Regions from separate parts of the Tardiphaga sp. P4_G1 genome, predicted to be linked through region 2. Evidence: riboswitches for the same ligand, from Rfam matches in the RefSeq annotation. Region 2 holds a riboswitch; the other holds the start of a gene.

Region 1 (6,191 bases), on a different contig from region 2:
GCGACGATCATCAGCGGCATGCCGTCGATCCATACGAAGCGTGCTTCGACCGCGGGCTTATCGGCCGGTGCGCGAATGGCCGCAGCGATATCAGGCGCGTCGTGGCCGGCATAGGGTTGCAATACCTCACGTGGCGTATTGCGGTCGGCAAAAACGCGGCCGGGATCAAGCGACAGCCAGCCCGAGAACATCCAGGTCAGCACGAACAGCCCGGCGATCAGTCCGGTGACGTGATGCCATGCCATCCAGCCGCGATAGGGCGTGATATTACCGCTCGCATAGCGTCGCTTGAGGCGCACGCGCAGAATGCCGATCCAGATTCCGGTAACGCCGACGATCAAACAGATGCCGGAGATCCAAAGCACCACGAGCCGCCACAGCGGGCCGTCCTTGCGCAGCACGGTCGGATAGATCCAGTGCGGGATCGAGCCGAGCCAGTTCCAGACGCGTTCGGTGCGGTTGGTATCGAGTGCGATCTCGCCGGAGCGCGAGGAGACGTAAAGCTTGGTGCCGGCATCGTCGCCGAGTGTGATCAGATACAATGGTCGCAGCGGATCGTAGCGTGCGGTGACACTCCACTGATCGCGATCGACGGTCTCTTCGAGCTGAGGCGATTTGCTGGCAGGATGATGCTGCGCAACCGCGAGCGCCTGCTGTTCGTTGATCTCGGTGATGGCGCGGCCATCGGCGGCGGAGATCGCCTGCCGTTTGCCGTCCCAGCCAGTCAACCGATACACCGGCTCATCGGCGATCATGCTCAATCGCAATTCGCGCGGATAGCGCGTGGCACCGGCAGCCTTCATCGCCTCGTCGGGAGAGAGCGCCACTTTCTCCCAGACGATATCGGGCAATGCCGCCAGCCGCTCTTTATCGGAGAGGCCGGGAAACGCGACATACATCATCACCACGCCGGAGATGAACCACATCGCGAAGAAGAGGCAGGTGACGATGCCGATCCAGCGGTGGCCGATATACAGCCACCGCCGGAGTGTGCGTGTCAGCTTGCGCGACAAGCTCAGAATTTCACGTTGACGGCGAGCTGGGCGGTGCGCGGCATGCCGAGCATCCACTGATTGTCGCTGTAGCTCGACGTCGCGTAGATCTTGTCGAACAGGTTGTAGACGCGCAGCGACACTGTGGTGTTGACGTCCGGCTTCCACTGCAGGCCGGCATTGACCAGTGTGTAACTCGGCATCTCCAGCGTGTTTGCATTGTCTGCATACGTTTTGCCGACGATCTGGAAGCCGGCATTGGCCGACCAGTTCGCCGCAAAGGCCCAGGTTGCCCAGACGTTGGTGACGTTCTGCGGCACGTTGAACGGCACATTGCCGGCGTAGTTCACAGCGATGCCGCCCACGTTCTGGATGAAATCGTCATATTTCGCGCGCACGAACGCGGTGTTGGCGTCGACGCGCCAGCCATAATCGAGCGAGACGCCGATCGAGGCCTCGATGCCACGCGAAGACTGCTGGCCCACCTGCACGACCCGTGTCAGTGTCGGGTCGGTTCGGTCCGGCGTCAGCAGGTTGTTCTTGACGATCTGATAGCCCGCCAGCGTCCACTCGCCACGGCCGCCCCAGAACGACTGCTTGACGCCGATCTCCACCTGTTTGCCGGTGGCCAGATCGAATTTGGCGTTGGCGTTGCTCGCCGTGATTAGGCCGCCCACAGGATCGGCTGCGACCGAATACTGGCCGTAAAAGGCCAGATCCTTGATCGGTGTGTAGACCACACCGGCGCGCCAACTGGTCGAAGAATAGTCCCGGCTGTAGCTGTTGGCGGCATTGCGAACGTCGGTCCGCTCGACGGTCGGTTGGTCCTGGCGAACGCCGGCGATTAAGGACAGTTGCTCGGTGACCGACAACCGGTTCTCGGCGAACACCGCGTACTGGTTGGTCACGCTGGAGAAGTCCGACGTAAGCGGATCGGGACTGAAGTACAGGCCAGGATTGAAATTGATGGCGTCGACCGACGACGATCCACCATAGGGCGAGTTGGTCGAGCGCTTGAAGTCGATGCGGTTGACGTCGAAGCCGGCGACGAATTCGTTGGCCATCCCGAGTACATGGCCCTTGAACGTGGCGTCGAAGCGGTCGCCGATCTGTTGCTGGTCGTGGAAGATTTCCAGATAGGTGCTGCGGTCGATCAGGCCGGTGGCCGGATTGAACGCATAATTTTCGAGCTCTTTCCAGTGCCGCTTGCTGTACAGGTAGTACAACGTGTTGCGGATCGAGATGCCGTCGGCCACTTGCCACTCGGTCTTCACCTGATTCCAGCTATCCTGCCAGCGGATGGTGCTGTCGCCTACATTGTAGTTCTTGAAGCGCAGCGCCGGATCGAACTGGCCGTTGATCAACGGCGTGCCGAAATAGCGCATCGGCTGGCGATCGCCGTAGTCGGTCGAGATCGTCCAGACCACGTCTTCGGTCTGCTTGACCTGCACGGCAGCATGCAGCGCTATGTTCGAGCTGTTGCCGCGGTCGACCCAGCCGTCCGACATGTTGCCGGTGGCTGTGATGCGATAGGCGACGTCCTTGTTGATCGGGCCGCCGCTGTCCACGGCGATGCGGCGTTCCATGTTGCTGTCGAGCGATATCTCGGCCTGATTGCGCGGAATCCATGATGGCATCTTCGAGATGATGTTGATCGCGCCGCCGACCGCGCCTTCGCCGAACATCACGGAGGCCGGACCGCGCAGCACCTCGATACGCTCGGTGGACCAGGTGTCGAACGGAAAGTTCACGGTGCCCGCGCCGACATAGAGCCGCGTGCCATCGAGCAGTATCTTCACCGAATCCGTGCCGGAGAAGCCGCGGGTGCTGTAGGCGACGCCGCCATTGCCCGGATCTCCGATGGCGGTGATGCCGGTGGCGTTCTGCGTCACCGCGTCGAGCACGTTCTGCTGGCCGCGTTCGGCCATGGTTTCTGCCGAGATCACTTCGACGCTGGCCGGCGTCTGCAGGCGCGTGAGGCCGAGGCGGCTGCCGGTGGATGCAGTGCCTGTGAGGTTGAGCGTCGGCGCTGCGAAGACAGCGCCTGTCGGCGTGGCAACCGGCGCGCCGGTATTGGCAGCGACATTGCGCTGTTGCCGCGAGCGCGCAGCGCGCGATGCATTGCCGTTCGTGGCGCGGCGTGCGCGTTGAGGTGTCGCTGACGGCTGAACGACAACAGGATCGAGCGTCTGGCTCGACTGTGAGGTTTGCGACCAGCTTTCGCTCGGACACAACAAGCAGGAGAGAGCAACAGAATAAAGAAAGGGAGTATGTCGCTTCGATGCAACGGGAGAAACGGAGGTCATGAACAGGACTCGCGGTTACGTGGCACGTCACCGCAAACCAAGTCGCCCCGCCGCTTTCAAACAGGCAGTGTGACTTCCACCAGGACACCCCGCCCAATGTGCTCGCGTGTGACCACGACTGGCGGCAGGTCTCCTGGCTCGCGGGTCACTGCCTGTCGCCGCCTTCCCAGGTGAACACCCAGTGGCTCTTGGCGCAGGCTCGCCGCTTACAGTTGCGGGGGCAGCCGCGGAATCGGGGGATCCCCCTCACCGCATTCCCTTTTGATCCCCGAAGGGAACCGTCGCGTTCACGTTAAGGTGAAATTTCCAAATGTGTCAATCAAGCTGCCAATCATTCGCAGCTTGCTTTGGCGGGTGTTGATATTGCGCATCACCTGTCATCGCAGCGTCAAGCGATCTGCCTAGAGCCACTGGTGCCAGAGCCAGGATCAGGAGTTCGCCATGGCACTACGTTTATCCCGTCGTCGCTTCCTCGCGCACTCAGCCGCAGCAGGCGCAAGCTTCCTGGCGATGCCTTACCTCAGCCGCGCGGCGGATCGTCCGGTCGTGTCGCATGGCGTGCAGTCCGGCGATGTCGGGACGAGCAGCGGCATGATCTGGTCGCGTGCGGATAGACCAGCGCAAATGATGGTGGAAGTCGCCACGACCGAATCCTTCAGTAATGCGCGCATGTTGCCGGTTATCACGGCGCTGCCCGAGAGCGATTTCACGGCGAAGCTGCTGCTCGACAATCTGCCCGCGGGACAGGACATCTTCTACCGCGTCAAATTCCGCGATCTCTCGCATACCGAGATCGTCGGCGAGCCCGTCGTCGGTCGCTTCCGCACGGCGCCAGCGGATCGCCGCGATGTGTCCTTTGTTTGGGGCGGCGATGTCGCCGGGCAGGGCTGGGGCATCAATGCCGAGGACGGCGGCATGGTCACCTTCGCCACCATGCGCAAGCACAATCCGGATTTCCTGATCCATTCCGGCGATACCATCTACGCCGACGGCCCGATCCTGCCTGAAACGAAACTGCCGGACGGCAGGATCTGGAAAAACACCATCACGGTGCCGGAAAAGGCGAAGGTCGCCGAGACGCTCGACGAATTCCGCGCTGCGCACAAATACAATCTGCTGGACGACAATGTCCGCGCCTTCAATGCGCAGGTCCCGATCTTCGGCCAGTGGGACGATCACGAGGTCACCAACAACTGGTCGCTCTCGAAGCAGTTGCCGTCGTCTTACAAGGAGCGCGACATCACGCTCCTGGCGGCGCGCGGTGCCCGTGCCTTTCACGAGATGTATCCGATCTCGGTCAATCCGACCGAACCCGGCCGCGTCTATCGCACGCTCAATTACGGCCCGCATCTCGACGTCTTCATGCTGGACGAGCGCAGCTATCGCGGCCCCAACGGCCCGAACCTGCAGGAGAGCTATGGTCCGGATGCGTATTTCATCGGCCCGGAGCAGATGGCCTGGCTGAAGCGCGCCTTGATGGCCTCGAAGGCGACCTGGAAGGTCATCGCCTCCGACATGCCGATCGGCCTCGTCGTCTATGACAACGCTGCCGACAAAACCGGGTCTGAGGCCATTGCGCAGGGCGACGGGCCAGTGCGGGGCCGCGAGCTGGAAATTGCCGATATCCTGCGCTTCATCAAATCGGCCGGTATCCACAACACGGTCTGGCTGACCGCCGACGTGCATTACACGGCGGCGCATTACTACAATCCGGAAAAGGCGCAGTTTCAGGATTTCGAGCCGTTCTGGGAGTTCGTTTCGGGCCCGTTTCACGCCGGAACTTTCGGGCCGGCGGCGCTCGACAATACCTTCGGTCCCGAGGTCCGTTTCGTGAAGGCGCCGGGGCCCGATAAGCAGAATTTGCCCCCGTCGGCCGGCATGCAGTTCTTCGGTCACGTCAAAATCGACGGCCAAAGCGGCCAAATGACCGTTACCTTGCGGGATCGGGCCGATATGGCCCTTTGGGCCACGGTTCTGGACCCGAAATTGGGCTAACCATTTGGCAGATTCGCATTGTTTTTCGGCGATTTCCCCCTATATTGCGCCGCAACGCGTCCGAGTACCCGGCCCCTTCTGGCCGGGTTTGCTTTTGGAGGGATTGCCCCAGCGCGTTTTCAGACGAGGCAGTTATCGAACGCGCTCGAGCGCAAGGCATAAGCCTTTTGTTGTCGAGCATGTCTTGTTGAACCCGCTCAAGGGCACCCAGACCGTAACCAGAAGAAGACCTATGAACCTTCGCAACATTGCTATCATCGCCCACGTTGACCACGGCAAAACCACTCTCGTGGACAAGCTGCTGCAGCAGTCGGGCACGTATCGCGACAATCAGCGCGTCCAGGAACGCGCGATGGATTCGAACGACATCGAAAAAGAGCGCGGCATCACCATTCTCGCCAAGTGCACCTCGGTGCTGTGGGATGAAGTCCAGATCAACATCGTCGACACCCCGGGCCACGCTGACTTCGGCGGCGAAGTCGAACGCATCCTGTCGATGGTCGATGGCGTGATCGTGCTCGTCGACGCTGCTGAAGGCCCGATGCCGCAGACCAAGTTCGTGGTCGGCAAGGCGCTGAAGCTCGGCCTCAAGCCGATCGTCGCGATCAACAAGGTCGACCGTCAGGACGCCCGCATCACCGAAGTCGTCAACGAAGTGTTCGACCTGTTCGCAGCGCTCGACGCCACCGACGACCAGCTCGATTTCCCGATTCTGTACGGATCGGGCCGCAACGGCTGGATGGCCGACAGCCCGGATGCGTCGCATGATGTCGGCATGAAGCCGCTGTTCGATCTCGTCATCAAGCATGTCGCGCCGCCGGTGGTTGAAGAAGGTGCGTTCCGCATGCTCGGAACCATCCTGGAAGCCAACCCCTATCTCGGTCGCATCATCACCGGT
Region 2 (6,191 bases):
TGACCGATGCCGGTTTCGAGATTGTCGGCGGCACGCCGCTGTACAGGTTGGCGCGACATGCTGACGCTTTGAAATGGCATGCCGCATTGGCCCGGCAGCAGATCTGGTGTCGCCACTTCGACTGGAGTCATGAGCTGCTGCGCTTCGGCTTGCCGCCCGACGCGGCTGCTCTGAGCCGGCTTGCTTCTGCGCTGGCGAAATAACCGCCACATCGCTCAGACTCCCGCCCAGGGGAGGATAATCGTTTCGTTCCGGTGTTCGGCGCGATAGGTGCTGATGCGGAACACATTGGCGACGATGTCATCGGACAGCGCCTGTCGCGGCGCGCCCTGCGCAGCGAGGCGCCCGTCGGACATCACCAGCACCGTATCGGCAAAGCGTGCTGCGAGGCCGAGATCGTGGGTCACCACGATCACCAGCACGCCGCTGTCGGCAACGTCGCGCAGATTTGTCATGACATCGATCTGGTAACGCGGATCGAGCGATGCGGTCGGCTCATCCGCCAGCACGATCGGTGCCTCGACAGCGAGGACGCGTGCGAGCGCGACGCGGCTGCGTTCGCCGCCGGAGAGCTCGGTCACACGCCGATCGGCAAAGGCGACGATGTCCGTTGCCCGCATTGCGCGCTCGACCGCAGCCTTGTCCGATGATGTCAGCCGCGCCGGATCGGTGGCGCCATGCGGATAGCGGCCGAGGGCGACGACGTCCTTCACGTCGAGCGGCCAATGCACGACATGGCCTTGCGGCAGATAGCCGAAGCGTTTTGCGCGCTCGCGGAGCGACAAGGACGCTAGTGTATCGCCGGCGACATGGATCGCGCCAATGGACGACTGCAAGCCTGCCAATGCGCGCAGCAGCGTTGTCTTGCCGGCGCCGTTCGGGCCGACCAAAGCGACGAGATGCCGGGCGCTCAGTGAGAGCGAGACGTCGTGCAGCACGGGGCGGCCAGAGAGCGTGACGCTCAGATGGCTCGCGGTCAGCAGCGCCTGATCGCTCATGCCACGCCTCCGCCTAGTGCGCGCCGCTCGCGCATGATGAGATAGAGGAAGAATGGCACGCCGATGATCGATGTCAGGACGCCGACCTTGATGTCTGTGGTCGACGGGATGATGCGCACGGCGATATCCGCGGCCAGCAACAGCGCCGAGCCGGTCAGGGCGCTCGGAATCAGCAATCGTGCGGGATCGTGACCGATGATCGGGCGCATCAGATGCGGCGCGATGAGGCCGATGAAGCCGATCGTGCCGGTGACAGCAACAGCGCCGCCAACGCCGAGCGCGACGCCAAGAATTACCAGCAGGCGCAGGCGGCTCACATGGACACCGAGGCTCTGTGCGGTTTCTTCGCCGAGGCTCAATGCACGAAAGGCCGAGCGCTGGCTCATCAAAATGATCGCGCCGGCGACAATGAACGGCAGCGCCAGCGTGACATGACGGAAGCTGCGGTCTTCCAGCGAGCCGAGCAGCCAGAACGCGATCTCAAGTGCGGCAAAGGGATTGGGCGACAGGTTCATCACCAGCGCCGTCGCGGCCCCGGCGAGACTGGAGATTGCGAGACCGGCGAGGATCAGCAGCAACAGGCCCGCATTGCGGCCGGCGATGCCGAGCAGCACGAAGACCGACAGGAACGCCATCGTGATGCCGGCAACAGGCAGCGCCCATGAGCGGACATCGGCCAAACCGAGCGAGATCATCAGCACCGCGCCGAAGGCCGCCGATTGCGGCGCGCCGAACAGCGAAGGCGAGGCGAGGGGATTGCGCAGCAAGCCCTGCAGCGCGGCACCGGACAGGCCGAGAATCGCGCCGATGGCCAGTGCGAGGATCGCGCGCGGCAAGCGGATTTCGCGCACGATGATCTGCTGCACGTCGCTGCCGCCGCCGAACAATGCATCGAGCACCGTCAGCGGCGAGAGTTTGACAGGTCCCGTGCCGAGCGAGCCGAGTGCCAGCAGCGTGACGAGACCGACGAGCGCGATGGTCGCGATCGTTCGGCGTTGTGCTGCTGGCGCTGCGGTTACCATGTGGCGTTGAAGCCTGCGTAAGCCGCAGGCCCCGTGGTGCCGAAGTTCAGCACTTCCTGATAATGCTCATTCAGGATGTTCTCGCCGCGGGCGAAGACCTTCCAGTTCGCATCGATCTTGTACTCGGTATAGAGATCGACGCGGGTATAGGCATCGACCTGACCGACCTGATTGGCACTGCTGAAGCGCTTCGACACCGTGGTTACGCGTGGCTCGATCATCCACTTGTCGGTGGGCGTGATGGTGAGTGCGAAGCGGGCGAAGTTCTTCGGCCGCCGTGCCAGCACTGTATCATTGCCGAGATCTTGCGCGTGCAGGTAGGTGTAGGCTGCGTTGAACTTCATGAGGCCCGGAATAACGTCCACATTGGCGCCAACTTCGAGACCATTCGTTTCGGCGCGGGCGACGTTGATGTAGCAGCCTGTGGTTTGGGCAACGGGACACGAACCGGGGCTTCCCGTCGGCGTCACGAAGTTGATCAGATTGCTGTAGTCGTTCGAGAAGCCCGTCAGCGAGACCACCACGCGGCCGTTGAAAAGGCTCTGATCGACGCCGGCGTCGTAGCCGAAGCTTTGCTCCGGGCTGAGCGTCGGCGTGCCGTTTGCCGTTGAATACAGCTGGAACAGTGTCGGTGCCTTGGCGCCGGTACCTGCGCTGGCGTGGAACTTAGTGCTGGTTTCTGTAATCGTATAGGCGGCCGTGGCACGCCATGTCTCGAAGCGCCCGACATCCACGACGTCGTCCACGCGGCCGCCCAATGTGATGTTGAGACGTTCGCCTACGGGGACCGACCACAGCGCGAAGACCGAATTGGTATCTTGGCGTTTCGCCAGCGCGGGTGTGATAGCGGCCGGTATCGGCAGGATGGCGGTCGTGTAGGTCTTGGCTGTCTCGCTCTGCGTCTTGGCGCCGTAGATGAGCGAGCCAAATGCGCCGAACTTCAGGTTTGCCTGATATTCTGCGCCGAGGCTGTCACCATTGTAGTCGAGAATATTGGTCGTGGTGTTCTGCGGCAGCATGTTGGTGCGATAGGTTACGTCATAGTTCGAACGCTCGGTATGCGTGTTCGACACGGTGACATTATGCGTGAGAATGCCGCCGAATGAATCCAGTGAGGCGCGACCGTAAACGGTTTGAAGCAGGCGCGTGACATTTGAAGGCGTGTCGGGAAGCTGCACCGCTCTCGACGTCGGACTGAAAGTGCCGTCATAGGCGGCTCGCGTGAAGGATGACACGAAGCCGGCTTCCAGCCGGATGCCCTCGCCGGCATCGTAACCGATCCTGGCCGATCCGCCGACGCGATCAAAGCCGTCGCGTTCGAGATTGGGGTACAGCGCTTCAAACTGAGGGATGCGATAGCCGAAGCGCGAGAAACCGTTCGAATGCTGACCGCCACCTGTGAAAGCGTAGGACCACGGACCGTTGGAGCCGGTCAGCGATCCCTGCGTGACGACAGTGCCATAGCTGCCGGCTTCCGTGCGCACATTGACTTGCGCAGGGCCCGAGCCCTTCTTGGTAATGATATTGATCACGCCGCCCATGGCGTCTGATCCATAGAGTGCGCTCTGCGGGCCCTTCAGGACTTCGATGCGCTCCATCGCCGAAGGCGTGAACATGGCGAATTCGAAATCGCCGGACGCCGCCGTGGGATCATTGACGCGGATGCCGTCGATCATCACCAGCGTCTGGCCGGTGTTGCCGCCGCGCAGGCGGACATTGGTGGTGCCGCCAGGGCCGCCGGTTTCGGTGATGTCGAGACCGGGCACGGTGCGCAGCGCATCGACCAGCGAGCCGGGATTGCTGGTCGCAATGGTCTCGCCCGACACCACGCTGATCGAACTGCCAGTGCGATTGAGTTGTTCGGGTGCTCTGTCCGCCGTCACCACGATTTCGGAGAGCTGCTCGGCACTGGACTGCGCATGCGCAGCACTGTGAGAGCAGGACAGAACAACAACGGCCGCAGTGCCTGCGGCCAAATTCCGGATAGTCATTTAACCCCTTCCGTCGACCCACCGTCGAACGAGTGTGAAACTCGTTACCGGCCGGTCTCCTGGCTCGCGGTGGTCTCCCGGTCCGCCTTCCCGAATCTGCGATGCAAATTCAGTGGCTTTGTGGACCCGGAATGGCCGCTTACAGTTGCGGGGGCAGCCGCGGCATAGGGGATATTTCCCCGCACCGCATTCCCGTTTCACCTCCTCGCGGAGGCACCGATAACTGAGAGGACAGGAAGCACAGCGCGCCGCGCGGTGCAACAGTCATCGAAGACTTCTAGACTCTATTGCTCGTGCTGTAGCGCGGCGAGCACGTCGTCGGGGCGCTCGACCATCATCATGTGGCCAGTGCCCGGCAGAATCACCGTGCGGGCGTTTTTCAAGGCGGCGGCCAGGGTCTTGCCAGCCTTGGCGGGAGTCATCATGTCCCGCTCGCCGAGGATGAGCGTGACCGGGATTTCGAGCTGGGCCGCAGCAGTCAGCGCATTCTGGTATGTATTGCAGGCGTTGAGATCGGCGAACAGCACGCCCGGCTTCGTGGCTTCCAGCACGCGCTGCGCGCCGCTATGCATCCACAACCCCGGCGCGAGACTGCCGCCGAGTTCGGCGCGAAAGCCGAGCCCCCAGATCGACACCATGTCGATGGCGGAGTGCTGATTGGCTTCGGCATCCTTCAACAGATCCGGGCCGACGGTCATCGTCCCTGCCGTGCCCATCAGGTCGAGGCGCGTGACTTTACGGGGATGCCGCGCTGCGGTCTCCAGCGCAATCAGCGAGCCCATGGAATGGCCGATCAGCCGCGCAGTCTTTGTGCCCGCTGCCTCGATCAATGCTGCTGTCCAGTCTGCGAGATCGGCGATGGTCGTGAGCGCTTCACCTTGTGAGCGACCATGGCCGGGCAGATCCGGCGCCAGTACGGCGAAGCCATGATGCGCAAACCAGCGCGTATGCAGCGCCCATGTCGAGTGATCGAAGCCGGCGCCGTGGATCATCACGACCACGGGCAGGGAAGGATCGAATGCGCGGCCGCCATTCGCGATATAGGTCTCGTGACCGTTGACGGTGAGTTGCATCACTCAGCCCTTCTGCGAGATGCGCAGCGCCTGCGCGAGGTCATCGATGATGTCATCGGCGGCTTCGATGCCGATGGAGAGACGGATCAGCTCCTCGCCGATGCCGGCGGCCTTGAGCTGCTCGGCGTCCATTTGCTGATGCGTGGTGCTTCCGGGATGAATGACCAGTGTCTTGGCGTCACCGACATTGGCAAGATGGCTGGTCAGCTTCAGCGCTTCGATGAACTTGCGGCCGGCATTGCGGCCGCCCTTGATACCAAACGAGACGATGGAGCCGGCGCCGCGCGGCAGCAGGCGTTTCGCGAGTTGGTAATCCGGATGGTTCTCCAGCGACGGATGTAGCACCCAGTCGACCGCCTTGTTGGCCGTGAGCGCCGCCAGCACCGCATGGGTATTGGCCACATGGCGCTCCATGCGAATGCCCAGCGTTTCGACGCCTTGCAGCAGCTGGAATGCATTGGTCGGCGAGAGACACGCGCCGAAATCGCGCAGGCCCTCGGTGCGGGCGCGCATGATGAAGGCGGCAGCGCCGAACTGCTCGTCGAAGACGATGCCGTGATAGCCGGCATAGGGTTCGGTCAGCTGCGGGAATTTGCCGGATGCGTGCCAGTCGAAGCGGCCGCCATCGACGATGACGCCGCCGATAGCGATGCCGTGGCCGCCGATCCATTTGGTGGCGGAGTTCATCACGATATCGGCGCCGAGTTCGATCGGCCGCGACAGGAACGGCGTCGCGAAAGTATTGTCGATCAGCAGCGGGATCTTTGCGGCGTGGGCGATGTCGGCGACGGCGGGAATGTCGAGCACTTCGAGGCCGGGATTGCCGATGGTCTCGCCGATCACCAGTTTCGTGGTCGGCTTGATCGCTGCCTTGAAGGCGTCGAGATCGCGCGGCTTGACGAAACTCGTGGTGATGCCGAAGCGCGGCAGCGTATGCGCCAGCAAGTTGATGGTGCCGCCATAGAGCGAGGACGACGCCACGATGTGATCGCCGGCATTGAGCAATGTGGCGATGGCGAGGTGCAGCGCCGCCATACCTGATGCCGTGCACACCGCGCCGACGCCATTCTCGAGTGCGGCGAGGCGCTCTTCCAGTACCGCGGTCGT

Evidence for each region. A riboswitch is a leader RNA that binds a small molecule or an ion and turns the genes downstream of it on or off. The one in region 2 is predicted to bind cobalamin.
Region 1: it holds a riboswitch for cobalamin, as region 2 does, so the genes downstream of both, AC1DUY_RS19150 (TonB-dependent receptor) here and AC1DUY_RS12995 (TonB-dependent receptor plug domain-containing protein) in region 2, are expected to answer to the same signal.

The regions. Positions count from the first base shown of each region.
Region 1 is NZ_JBFUJU010000007.1:356,619-362,809, reverse strand. Features, by position in the region: gene AC1DUY_RS19155 (PepSY domain-containing protein) at 1-1,013, opposite strand, end outside; gene AC1DUY_RS19150 (TonB-dependent receptor) at 1,016-3,298, opposite strand; cobalamin riboswitch at 3,405-3,594, opposite strand; gene AC1DUY_RS19145 (alkaline phosphatase D family protein) at 3,740-5,293, shown strand; gene typA (translational GTPase TypA) at 5,526-6,191, shown strand, end outside.
Region 2 is NZ_JBFUJU010000005.1:56,098-62,288, forward strand. Features, by position in the region: gene cobD (threonine-phosphate decarboxylase CobD) at 1-203, shown strand, start outside; gene AC1DUY_RS12985 (ABC transporter ATP-binding protein) at 216-998, opposite strand; gene AC1DUY_RS12990 (FecCD family ABC transporter permease) at 995-2,020, opposite strand; gene AC1DUY_RS12995 (TonB-dependent receptor plug domain-containing protein) at 2,014-4,011, opposite strand; cobalamin riboswitch at 4,044-4,247, opposite strand; gene AC1DUY_RS13000 (alpha/beta fold hydrolase) at 4,296-5,084, opposite strand; gene AC1DUY_RS13005 (O-acetylhomoserine aminocarboxypropyltransferase) at 5,088-6,191, opposite strand, start outside.